DNA from 2 places in the Ornithinimicrobium sufpigmenti genome. Region 1 is predicted to be linked to the other one. Evidence: predicted binding sites of a transcription regulator. Region 1 holds the regulator's gene; the other holds the start of a gene.
What was found. The regulator HrcA, encoded in region 1, represses chaperone genes, less so after heat shock. The targets are predictions, from matches to a motif close to TTNGCACTCGNNNNNNNCGAGTGCNAA.
Positions count from the first base shown of each region.

Region 1 (6,536 bases):
GTCCGGCTGGCCGCCTGCTTGGCCGCTGCGACCTGGGCCCGGCGTTCGGCCGTGGGGGCGGTGAGGACGACAGGGGCGCCGTCGAGGAGGAAGCCCGGCCCGAGCGGGAAGCCCTTGACCCTGCCGCGGCGGTCCTCCAGGTGCACCACCTGCATCCCGCCGGCCTTCTCCACCCGCACGACGGCCCCGCACCAGCCGGTGTCGACGTCCTCGACCACCAGCCCGGTCTGCGCCTCGACCTCCCGGGCGCGACCGCGCCTCGGCGCCCGCCAGTCCCCGCTCAGCACGTCTGCTCCATACCTGTCCATCACGCCGTCCGACGCTAGGCGGTGCGACCGCTGGGACGGGTGAGGCGCGCGGGGCGGTGGGGGCGCGGCAGTGCACGCGGGAGGTGCGACGACAGCGGACCGACGGGTGCGGCGACGGGCGCGGCGACGGCGCCAGAGGTGGGCCCTCCTACGATGAGGCCATGAGCCAGACACGCATCGAGACGGACAGCATGGGGCAGGTCGAGGTCGCCGCCGACCGCTACTGGGGCGCGCAGACGCAGCGCAGCATCCACAACTTCCCGATCGGCCGGGACACCTTTGTCTGGGGCCGCCCGGTCATCAAGGCCCTGGGCATCCTGAAGAAGGGCGCCGCCCAGGCCAACGCCGAGCTCGGTGAGCTGCCGCAGGACGTGGCCGACCTCATCGTCCGCGCCGCCGACGAGGTGATCGCGGGGGACCTGGACGACCACTTCCCGCTGGTCGTCTTCCAGACCGGCTCGGGCACCCAGAGCAACATGAACAGCAACGAGGTCATCTCCAACCGGGCCATCGAGCTGGCTGGTGGCGAGATGGGCAGCAAGACGCCGGTCCACCCCAACGACCACGTCAACCGTGGGCAGAGCAGCAACGACACCTTCCCGACGGCCATGCACATCGCGGTGCTGCTGGAGCTGCGGGACCGGCTCGAGGGGGACGTGACCCTGCTGCGGGACACGCTGGCCGCCAAGGCGGAGGAGTTCGCCGGGGTCGTCAAGGTCGGCCGCACCCACCTTCAGGACGCGACCCCGATCACCCTGGGGCAGGAGATCGGTGGCTGGGTGGCCCAGATCGACTACGCGATGCGCGAGGTGCGGCACGCCGGGGACGGCCTGCGGGAGCTGGCGATCGGCGGCACCGCCGTCGGCACCGGGCTCAACGCTCACCCCCGCTTCGGTGACCTGGCCGCGCAGAAGATGGGGGAGGAGGCCGGCTTCGAGCTGGTGTCCGCGGAGAACAAGTTCGCTGCGCTGTCGGCCCACGACGCCCTCGTGCAGACCTCCGCCGCCCTGCGCACCCTGGCCGGCGCCCTGATGAAGATGGCCAACGACGTGCGCTGGCTGGCCTCCGGCCCCCGTAACGGCATCGGCGAGCTGGTCATCCCCGAGAACGAGCCGGGGTCGAGCATCATGCCGGGCAAGGTCAACCCCACCCAGTCCGAGGCCCTCACCATGGTCGCCACCCGGGTCTTCGGCAACGACGCCACTGTCGCCTTCGCCGGCACCCAGGGCAACTTCCAGCTCAACGTCTACAAGCCGGTCATGGTCCACGCCGTGCTGGAGAGCATCCGGCTCATCGGCGACGGCTGCCGTGCGTTCAACGACGGCTGCGCCGTGGGCCTGGAGCCCGACAACGCCACGATCGAGGCCAACCTGGCCAGCAACCTCATGCAGGTCACCGCGCTCAACCCGCACATCGGCTACGACAAGGCCGCAGCGATCGCCAAGCACGCCCACAAGGAGGGCCTGACCCTGCGCGAGTCCGCGATCGCCTCGGGTCACCTGTCCGAGGAGGAGTTCGACGCCTGGGTCGTGCCGATCGACATGACCCACCCCCGCCAGGTCGACTGAGTCTCGCCCTCCCCCGACCGGGCGCACGGTTCTCCCGGTCGGGCCCCGACCGGGCGCACGGTTCTCCCGGGCTGGCCCCGACCGGGCGCACGGTTTGCCCGCCCATGGGCGGACCGCGTCGTTGGTCGGTGCGAAACGTGCGCTTGGTCGGTGAGGAGCGTGCGCTCGGTCGAGGGGAGGTTCGGTTTGCGTGCCCCGGGTAGACTTGGCACTCAGGTATGCAGAGTGCCAGCGGCGGAGGGAGGAGCCATGAGCGAGGAGCGTCGTCTGGAGGTGCTGCGGGCGATCGTGCAGGACTACGTGCGCACCTCCGAGCCGGTCGGGTCCAAGGCCCTGCTGGAGCGCCATCAGCTCGGGGTCTCGGCCGCGACCGTGCGCAACGACATGGCGGCGCTGGAGGACGAGGGCCTTATCACGGCACCGCACACCAGCGCCGGACGGATCCCCACCGACGCCGGCTACCGGCTCTTCGTGGACCGGCTGCAGCAGGTCAAGCCGATGAGCAAGGCCGAGCGCGCGGCCATCGAGCGCTTCCTGGAGGGTGCGGTGGACCTGGACGACGTCGTCGCCCGCACCACCCGGCTCCTGGCGGGCCTGACCCAGCAGGTCGCCGTCATGCAGTACCCGAGCCTGACCCGGTCCACCGTGCGGCACATCGAGCTGGTCCCGGTCGGCGGGACCCGCCTCATGGTCGTGCTCATCGTCAACACCGGCCGCGTCGAGCAGCGCATGGTGGAGACCGGTCGCGACCTGGGCGTCGAGGCCGAGCTGGTCGCAGGGCTGCGCAACCTGGTCAACGAGCAGGCCGTCGGCCAGCCGCTGACCGCTGTGCCGGCGCGGTTGGCCGCGGTGACCGAGCGGATGCCGCCCGAGGACCGGCCGCTCGCCGACGCGGTCGCGCGAGCCCTGGCCGACGCCACCGAGGAGAGCACCGAGGAGCGGGTCGTGCTGGCCGGCACCGCCAACCTGGCCCGGGTCGGCAGCGACTTCCCGACCACCCTGTCCCAGGTCCTGGAGGCGCTGGAGGAGCACGTGGTGCTGCTGCGGCTGCTCCAGGCCGTGCCCACGATCACCGAGGGCGACGGCGACACGGTCGCCGTCTCGATCGGGACCGAGAACCCGTACGCGCCGCTGCGCACCACCTCTGTCATCGCCACCGCCTACGGTGGTGCCGGGAACCTGGGCGTCGTGGGGCCCACCCGTATGGACTACGGCCAGGCCATGGTCGCCGTCCGCGCGGTGGCGCACTACGTCGCCGAGATCCTGGACGGGTGAGGGATCTCACGGCATACCTGCCGCGCCCCCGTCGTTGGACCAACGTCACCCCGTCGCGCCGACCGGCGCACCAGCACCTGAGCACCACCTGAGCACCACCTGAAGACCACCTGCCGAACCCATCCGACCGCGACCAGCTGAGGACGCCCCACGCCGTGAACGACTACTACGCCGATCTTGGAGTGCCGCGCGAGGCCACTCCCGAGGAGATCAAGAAGGCCTACCGCCGCAAGGCCCGTCAGCTCCACCCGGACGTCAACCCCGGGGCGGACGCCGAGGCCGAGTTCAAGCGGGTCAGCCAGGCCTACGACGTCCTCGGCGACCCGACCAAGCGCGCCTCCTACGACCGGGGTCAGGACCCCTACGGCGGCGCCACCGGCGGGTTCGGCCAGGGCTTCACCTTCAGCGACATCATGGACGCCTTCTTCGGCGGCACCGCAGCCGGCACCCGGGGCCCGCGGGCCCGGGTTCAGCGCGGTCACGACGCCCTAGTCCGGCTGGACATCGACCTGCCCACCGCCGTCTTCGGTGGGGAGGAGACCCTGTACATCGACACGGCCGTGCTGTGCCAGACCTGCACCGGCTCGGGCGCGCAGCCGGACTCCGGCACCCGCACCTGCCAGGTCTGCGTCGGCCGCGGCGAGGTGCAGCAGGTCCAACGCTCGTTCCTGGGTCAGGTGATGACCTCCCGCCCGTGCCAGGCCTGCCGCGGCTACGGCGACGTGATCGAGCACCCGTGCTTCGACTGCTCGGGCGAGGGACGGGTCCGCACCCGCCGCGACCTGACGTTGAGGGTGCCGGCCGGGGTGGACACGGGCACCCGGATCCAGCTCAGCGGTGAGGGCGAGGTCGGACCGTACGGCGGGGAGCCGGGGGACCTGTATGTCGAGATCGCGGTCGAGCCGCACGAGACCTACCAGCGGCGGGGCGACGACCTGCACGGAACGCTGGAGGTCCCCATGACGGCGGCTGCGCTCGGCGCCAGCCTGCCCGTGGAGACCCTCGACGGCCTGGAGGAGATCGACCTCGCCCCGGGCACCCAGCCCGGCGAGACCATCACGCTGCCCGGTCTGGGGGTCACCCACCTGCGCGGCCAGGGCCGCGGCGACCTCGTCCTGCACCTGGACGTCAAGGTCCCCACCCGCCTCACCGACGAGCAGCGCGAGCTGCTGGTCCAGCTGGCCGAGAGCCGGGACGAGACCCGTCCCACGGGTCGCATGGGTGCCAACGGCGCCGGCCACGGCCGCAAGAGCAAGCTCTGGGACGCCCTGAGGGGCAGGTGATGACCGCGCCCCTGTTCCTCGTGCCGGTCGGCAGTCTCGACGCCGACGACGAGGGTGGGCCGGGCACCCTGCGGCTGGACGGCCCCGAGGGACGTCATGCCGCCGACGTGCAACGTCTCGGCGTCGGCGAGGGGGTCCTCGTCTCCGACGGTCGGGGTCGCGCCGCGTCCTGCACCGTCACTGCCGCCGACCAGGGAGCCCTCCAGCTCGCGGTCGACTCGCTGTGGACGGTCCCGGAGCCGCAGCCCCGCCTCGTCCTGGTGCAGGCGCTGGCGAAGGGGGACCGCGACCTGATGGCCGTCGAGGCCGCGACCGAGCTGGACGTCGACGAGGTGGTCCCATGGCAGGCCGACCGCTCGATCGTGCGCTGGCGGGCCGAGCGGGCCCAGAAGGCCCACCGCAAGTGGGAGCAGACCGTGCAGGCGGCGACCAAGCAGTCCCGCCGCGTCCGCGTGCCGGTCGTCGCCGACCTGGCGACCCGGGGTGAGCTGGTGCGGCGCGTCGCCGAGTCGGCGCTCACCCTCGTCCTGCACGAGGAGGCCGACGAACCGCTGGCCCAGGTGGCCCTGCCCGAACAGGGAGAGGTGCTGGTCGTCGTCGGCCCCGAGGGTGGGATCGCGCCGGAGGAGCTGGCCGCGCTCACCACGGCAGGTGCCCGACCGGTCCGCCTGGGCCGGACCGTCCTGCGCGCCTCCAGCGCCGGGCCGGCCGCGCTCGCCGTCCTCAACGCCCAGGGCAGGTGGCGGTGAGCACAGGCACCACGGGCTCCGGCACGACACGCTCCGGTGCCTCGGACTCTGGCACCACGGGCGCCGACACCGGGCCCGCACCCTCGCTCTTCGGCCCGCAGCTGCGCTCGGCCTCCATCGGGGCGACCGCGCTCATCGCGCTCTTCGCGCTGGAGTACATCGCCGTCGGGGCCGCCATGCCGACGATCGCGGAGGCGCTGCAGGGCTACCACCTGTACAACATGGCCTTCGGCGCGACCGTCGCCGCCAGCATCGTCGGGATGATCCTCAGCGGCTGGTGGTCGGACCGGAGCGGTCCCCGACCCGTCGTCATCGCCGGCACCCTGACCTTCGCCCTGGGCCTGCTCGTCGCCGGTTTGGCACCCACGATGGAGCTGTTCAGCGTCGCCCGTGGGCTGCAGGGGCTGGGCAGCGGGCTGTCCACCGTCGCGCTCTACGTCGTCATCGCACAGCGCGTCCCGGACGCCTCCCGCCCCGCCGTCTTCTCGCTGCTCGCCGCCGCCTGGGTCGTGCCCGGTCTGGTCGGGCCGCTCCTCACCGGCTCGCTGGTGCACTACCTGTCGTGGCGCTGGGTGTTCCTCGGTGTCGCGCCCCTCGTGGCGGTGGCGTTGCTCGTGCTGCGCCCGGCCCTGCGCGGGACCTACCCCAGCGACGACGCGCCCTTCCTGCGCCCGGCCACGATCGGCTGGGCCGTCGTCGCCGCGGCCGCGGTCGGGGTCCTCAACCTCTCCGGCGAGTCGGTGCAGGGCCGGGAGTGGGTCATCGGTGCGGTCGCGCTGGTCCTGCTGGGGCTGGCCAGCTGGCGGCTGCTGCCGCTGGGCTCGCTGCGCCTGGCACGGGGCCTGCCCGCCGTCATCGGGGTCCGCGCCGCCCTGGGCGGCTCCCTGGTCGCCGCCGAGGCCTACCTGCCGCTGATGCTGCGGGACGAGCACGGCTACTCCCCGGCCCGGGCCGGCGCGGTCCTGGCCGTGGCGTCCATCGCGTGGGCCCTCGGCTCGTTCTTCCAGGGCCGCCTCGGTCCGGCGACCGACCGCTACCGCGTCATGGTGGCCGGGGTGAGCATCTACGCCACCCTCATGGTGGCGATGGCGCTGGCGGTATGGGTCGCGTGGCCCGGCTGGGCGGTCATCGTCCTCTACGGCCTGGCCACGCTCGGTCTGGGCGCCGCATACCCGACCACCTCGCTGCTCACCATGCGCCTGTCGCCCCCGGGCGAGATCGGCCGCAACTCCTCGGCCCTGCAGGTTGGTGAGGCGCTGACCAGCGCCTTCGCCCTGGCGATCACCGGGGTGGTCTTCGGGCTGACGTATGCCGCCGCACCCCACACCGCGTTCGTCGGCACCCTGGTGGTCG
Region 1 covers NZ_CP036403.1:2,593,138-2,599,673, reverse strand. The annotation lists gene ESZ52_RS11900 (DUF3097 domain-containing protein) at 1-311, opposite strand, end outside; gene fumC (class II fumarate hydratase) at 470-1,876, shown strand; gene hrcA (heat-inducible transcriptional repressor HrcA) at 2,126-3,151, shown strand; gene dnaJ (molecular chaperone DnaJ) at 3,307-4,434, shown strand; gene ESZ52_RS11880 (16S rRNA (uracil(1498)-N(3))-methyltransferase) at 4,434-5,183, shown strand; gene ESZ52_RS11875 (MFS transporter) at 5,180-6,536, shown strand, end outside.

Region 2 (6,536 bases), 1.5 Mb from region 1:
GGAGACCCTGCTGGACCCGCGCCGACGCAGGCAGGCGCAGCGCACGGCGGCCCGGGAGGGGCCGGTCGCCGAGACGGCCGCCCAGGTCAGGGAGCGGACCGGTCAGCGGGTCGACGAGGTCCGGGCCGACGAGGGGACGCAGCCATCGGAGGAGGAGACGCCGCGATGACCATCGACACCATCGAGACCTGGCTCACCTGGGCGATCGGCGGGCTGCTCTTCCTGTCGGCCCTGCTCAGCCTGATCCGGATCACCCTGGGCCCCAGCGTGCTGGACCGGGTGGTGGCCTCCGACGTGCTGGTCTCCATCGTGGTCTGCGCCCTCGGCGCCTACGCGGCCCTCACCGACGCCTGGACCACCCTGCCGCTGCTGATCTCCCTGTCGCTGGTCGGCTTCATGGGCTCGGTCGCCGTGGCGCGTTTCGTGGCCCGGGACCGCGACACCCCCTTCGTCGCGCCCGCACCTGACCGGCTCCAGGACGGCGGCTCCGCCCCGCCCCGGCACAGCTTCGCCCGTCGCGCCCCGCGCAGGTCCCACGGGCACCGGGCCGATCGAGCCACCCCGGAACGCGGACCGGGACACGGAGGAGGTCGGTCATGAACGTGTACGACGTGCTGGACGTCCTGGGCCTCATCTGTCTGCTCCTGGGGGCGCTGCTCTGCCTCGCGGCCGCAGTCGGCCTGCTGCGCTTCCCGGACCTGCTGACCCGCATGCACGCCGGCACCAAGCCGCAGATCCTCGGGGTCATCCTGGTCATGATCGGCGTCGGCCTGCGCACCCGCGCGGGCCTGGACGTCGGGATGCTGGTGCTGATCACGGTGTTCCAGATGCTCACCATCCCCGCCGGTGCGCACATGGTCGGCCGCGCGGGCTTCCGCACCGGTCAGATCGCCCCCACGGACATCCACCTGGGCCGGCGCGAGCACGACCCCAGCCCGGACCAGCCCTAGGCCAGGTGTACGGCGGGGCGGAGTCCGGCATACCGAGCCGGCGCACCGGCCAGGCGGCGGCGGCGCTGCATCATCCCGCGCCGCAGACCAGCCGTTCGACACGGGTCAGCGCTCGGCGCCGACGACCATCCAGCGGTCACCCTGGCCGCGGCCCCACAGCAGCAGGGCGCGGACGAGCATGAACCCGTTGAAGGCGACCCAGAGCCACACCAGGCCGGTGATGCCGGTGACACCGGACGACCAGACCGCGAGCACCATGGGGACGTAGGCGAGGGTGGCCAGCGTCTGTGCCCCGGCCAGCCAGCGGGTGTCGCCCGCGCCGATGAGCACGCCGTCCAGGATGAACGCCACCCCGGCGATGGGCTGCCCGACGGCCACCACGATGAGCGCGGCCGCCAGGGCGGCCCGCACGTCGGGGTCCTGGCTGAAGCCGAGGGGGATGACGCGGTGCAGGATCAGGATGACCGCAGTCAGGATCAGGCCGAACCAGATCGACCACCGCACCATCAGCTGGGTGGTCTCCCGGGTGCCGCGCACGTCCCCGGCGCCGAGCGTCTTGCCGGTGAGCGCCTGGGCCGCGATCGCCAGCGCGTCGAGCGCGAAGGCGAGGGTCGCCCAGACGGTCATCGCCACCTGGTGGGCCGCGAGCGGGCCGTCGCCCAGGCCGGCCGCGAGCCAGGTGGTGAGCAGCAGGGCGGCACGCAGCGCGATCGTGCGCACCAGCAGCGGTATGCCGCCCAGCGCGGCCTTGAGCACCCCCGAGCCGCTGGGCGCCAGCTCCGAGCCCAGCCGACGGGCACCCCGGACGACCACGAGCAGCAGGTAGACCGCCATACCGGTCTGGGCGATCACCGAGCCGATCGCCGCCCCGGCGATCCCCCAGCCGACGACGTGCACCAGAACCAGGGACAGCACCGCGTTGGCGCTGAAGCCGGTCACGGCGGCGATGAGCGGCGTCCGGGTGTCCTGCAGCCCGCGCAGCACCCCGGTCGCGGCCAGCACGATCAGCATGCTCGGTATGCCGAGCGCCGACCACCGCAGGTAGGTCACGCCCTCGCCGGTCACCCCGGGGCTGGCGCCGAAGAGTCCGAGGAGGGGCTCGGCCCAGACCGCGGTGGCCAACCCGGCCAGGGCCCCGAGCAGCAGCGCGAGCCACAGCCCGTCGATCCCGGCGCTGATGGCGCCGCGCTGGTCCCCGGCCCCGAGCCTGCGGGAGACCACCGCGGTGGTGCCGTAGGCCAGGAAGATGAAGAGGTTGACCGCGGTCAGCAGCACTGCGCTGGCGACCCCGAGGCCGGCCAGGGCAGCGGTGCCCAGGTGGCCGATGATCGCGGAGTCGGCGAGCAGGAAGAGGGGTTCGGCGACCAGCGCCAGGAACGCCGGCACCGCCAGACGCAGGATCTCCCGCGCCGGGGTCGGCGCGGGAGATCCCTGCTCGTCGGTGGTCACCGGCTGATTCTGTCACCGGGCCCGTGCGGGTCCGGTGGCGGTCTCAGGCGGCCTCCTCGGTCTTCCAGCTGGTCTCAGCTGGTCTCAGCTGGCCTGCGCGGTCTCGGCGTGGTCGCTGCGCGAGGTGACCTCGCCCTGGATGTCCCCGACGTCCTCGGCGGCGGCCAGGCGGTTGCCGCCGCCGTGCGCGACCTGGATCTTGCGGGGCTTGGCCTCTTCGGCGACGGGGATGGTCAGCGTCAGCACGCCGTCCTCGTAGCCGGCCTCGATGCGGTCCAGGGCCACGCCGTACCCGAGGGTGAGCTGGCGGGCAAAGGTGCCGGACGGGCGCTCGTGCGAGAGCCACTGCTCCACGCCCTCCTGCTCGCGGCGCTCGGCCCGGATCGTCAGGGTCCGCTCCTCGACGTCCACGTCGATCGAGCTGGGGTCCACCCCGGGCAGGTCGATCTTGGCGACGAAGGAGTCGTCCCCGCGGTAGAGATCCATCGGCATGGCCGAACTGGCGGGGGTGCGGAGCGTCTCAGACATCAGGCGCTCCATGTCACGGAAGGGATCGAAACGGCTCATCATCTGGTCCTCCTTGTTCACTCGAGCGTTCACGTGAACCAACGGTGGCGGGGTGCTCGATTAGCACTCCTACCTCTAGAGTGCCAAACGCTCGGCGACCGTGCAAGTATTCCGGAGGGCCGTCGTCACGACACGCCCGGGCGAGTTTTCGTCCACAGGGTGTGGAGCACGAATGCGCAGGTCACGGCAGTGACGCGAGGAGAATTCCCATGTTGTCCACAGGGATGTCCACAACCATCCCCAGGCGGCTGTGCGCGTCGTCCACGTGGTGTCCACACCTCGTCCCCACCCTGTCCACAGGGGGATAGTGCGTCCTGGTGCGGGACGGCTTACGGTGGGGCGACCGCTCGCGTGCGGGGGTCGTCCCGTGACCCGCACCGGCGGGTATGTCGGTGGCCGCTGGTGTCATCGGGCTGTCATCGGAGGGAAAGGGAGGCGCATGGCGCTGAGCGAGATGGAGGTCTACGGACCTCCGGACACCGGTGGGGGACCCGAAGACCGGCTGCCGCCGCAGGACGTCGCCGCCGAGCAGAGCGCGCTCGGCTCGATGATGCTGTCCAAGGACGCCATCGCCGAGTGCTCCGAGATCGTCCGCGCCCAGGACTTCTACCGGCCCGCCCACGAGACGATCTTCGAGGCCTGCGTCGACCTCTACGCCCGGGGGGAGCCGGTCGACGCCATCACGGTCGGTGACGAGCTGACCAAGCGCGGCGACCTGCAGCGGGTGGGCGGCACGGCATACCTGCACCAGCTCATCGCCTCGGTGCCGACCGCGGCCAACGCCTCCTTCTACGCCGAGATCGTCGCCGAGCGAGCGGTGCTGCGGCGGCTGGTCGAGGCCGGCACCCGCATCGTGCAGAGCGGCTACGCCGGCGGCGACGTCGAGGAGATCGTCAACGCCGCCCAGGCCGAGGTGTATGGCGTGGCCGAGACCCGGGGCGGCAACGACTACCGGCCGCTGGGTGAGCTCATCGAGCCCACGATGGACGAGATCGAGCACGCGGCCGGTGCGACGGGGGAGATGACGGGGGTCCCGACCGGGTTCACCGACCTGGACGAGCTGACCAACGGGCTGCACCCAGGCCAGATGGTCATCGTGGCGGCCAGGCCGGCCGTCGGGAAGGCCCTGGCTCTGGACACCCCGCTCCCCACGCCGCAGGGCTGGACCACGATGGGTGAGGTCGCGGTGGGTGATGAGGTGCTCGGTGCCGACGGCCGGCCGACCACAGTGGTCGCGGCGACCGAGGTCATGATGGACCGACGCTGCTACGAAGTGGAGTTCTCCGACGGCTCGGTCATCGTGGCGGATGAGGAGCACCTGTGGTCGGTGGCGATCGACGGCGAGCGGCAGGTCGTGACCACCCGTGTCATCCGGAAGCAGCGGAACGGCGACGCAACGGTGACCGTCTCGCGCACGGGGAGCCCCGGCGGTCTGGAGGCGCAGACGTGGAGCATCATGGAGGTGCGGCCGGTGCCTTCGGTGCCGGTGCGCTGCATCCAGGTGTCCAACGAAGACCACCTGTACCTGGCCGGCCGGTCGATGATCCCGACGCACAACTCCACCTTCGCTCTGGACATCGCCCGCTCGGCAGCGATCAAGGCGGGCATGCCGACGGTCGTTTTCAGCCTGGAGATGAGCCGGACCGAGATCACCATGCGCCTGCTGTCGGCGGAGTCGGAGATCCCGTTGCAGAACATGCGCAAGGGCACCATGCGGGACCGGGACTGGACCCGGCTGGCAGAGACCCAGGGGCGGATCACCGATGCGCCGCTCTTCATCGACGACTCGCCGAACATGTCGCTGATGGAGATCCGTGCGAAGTGCCGTCGGCTCAAGCAGCAGCACGGTCTCAAGCTGGTCATCGTCGACTACCTGCAGCTGATGAGCTCCGGCAAGCGGGTCGAGTCCCGCCAGCAGGAGGTCGCCGAGTTCTCTCGTGCGCTCAAGCTGCTGGCCAAGGAGCTGGAGGTGCCGCTCATCGCGCTCTCGCAGCTCAACCGTGGACCGGAGCAGCGGACCGACAAGAAACCGCAGATGAGCGACCTTCGTGAGTCGGGATGCCTCACCGCGGACACCCGCATTCTGCGCGCCGACACCGGTGCCGAGGTCACCATGGGCGAGCTCTTCGAGACCGGTGCCCAGGACATCCCGGTGTGGTCGCTGGACGAGTCGCTGCGTTATGTCCGCCGCCACCTCACCCACGTCTTTCCCACCGGAACGCGCCCGGTGTTCCGGCTCACGCTGACCTCTGGAAAGACGGTCCGGGCCACCGAGAACCACCCGTTCCTGACCTATGACGGGTGGAGGCAGCTTGGCGACCTGCGACAGGGAGACCGCATCGCCGTCCCGCGGCACGTGCCGGCGCCGGAGCAGCACGAGCCGTGGGCGGACGACAACCGCCTCGTCCTTCTAGCCCACATGCTCGGAGACGGATCCATGCTGCCGCGGCAGCCCCTTCGGTACGCCTCAGTGGATGAGGAGAACCTGAGGGCCGTGACAGCTGCAGCGCTGTCGTTCGGCGTGCTGGCGGTCCGGGACGAGTACCCCGCAGCTCGATGCACCACGCTTCGCCTACGCGCTCCGTACCGGCTGGGGCGCGGCCGGCGGAACCCGATAGCCCAGTGGCTCGACGAGCTCGGCGTCTTCGGGGCCCGCAGCCACGAGAAGTTCGTCCCGGAGTCGGTGTTCACCGCGTCCAAACGGCAGATTGCCCTCTTCCTCCAGCACCTCTGGGCCACGGATGGTTCCGTGACGGTGAACAAGGCCCAGTCCGGGGGACGCATCTACTACGCCTCCACCAGCCGTCGCCTGATCGACGACGTCTCACGTCTCCTGCTGCGGTTCGGGATCAGCACCCGGCTGAGGACGGTCACCAAGAGCGGCTATCGCGACCTGTTCACCCTGGACATATCGGGTAGTGACAGCCAGCGGCGCTTCCTGCAGGAGATCGGGGTCTTCGGTGCCCGTTCGGCGTCGGCCGCTCGGTTGCTCCACATCATCCGCGACCGTCAGGCCAACACCAACGTGGACACCGTGCCGCAACAGGTGTGGGGTGACGTGCGACGTGTCATGGCGGAGCAGGGCATGACCACTCGTCAGTTCCAGAAGGCCCTCGGAAACTCTTACTGTGGGTCCACCCTCTACAAGAGTGCGCCCTCCCGCGAAAGGCTGGCGCGAGTGGCGCAGGTCCTCGACAGTGCGGAGCTCGAGCTCCTCGCCGTCAACGACGTGCTGTGGGACGAGATCGCCACGATCGAGCTCGTCGGCGTCGAGGAAGTGTTCGACGCCACGGTTATGGGCGGCCACAACTTCATCGCGGACGGCATCGCGGTGCACAACTCGATCGAGCAGGACGCTGACGTCGTCATCCTCCTGCACCGCGAGTCGCTCTACGAGCGGGAGTCCCCGCGAGAGGGCGAGGCCGACGTCATCGTGGCCAAGCACCGTAACGGCCCGACGGACACCGTGGTGGTCGCCTTCCAGGGGCACTACAGCAAGTTCACCAACATGGCGAGCAACTTCTAGTCAGGAGTCAGCGCACTGCTGCGAGATGCGTCGGGCACGACCAC
Region 2 covers NZ_CP036403.1:4,099,760-4,106,295, reverse strand. The annotation lists gene ESZ52_RS18785 (Na+/H+ antiporter subunit E) at 1-169, shown strand, start outside; gene ESZ52_RS18780 (MrpF/PhaF family protein) at 166-600, shown strand; gene mnhG (monovalent cation/H(+) antiporter subunit G) at 597-950, shown strand; gene ESZ52_RS18770 (MATE family efflux transporter) at 1,056-2,399, opposite strand; gene ESZ52_RS18765 (Hsp20/alpha crystallin family protein) at 2,484-2,969, opposite strand; gene ESZ52_RS18760 (replicative DNA helicase) at 3,406-6,492, shown strand.
Region 2: a site for HrcA is predicted at 3,027-3,053, ahead of ESZ52_RS18765 (Hsp20/alpha crystallin family protein). Genes of this name have one in related genera too.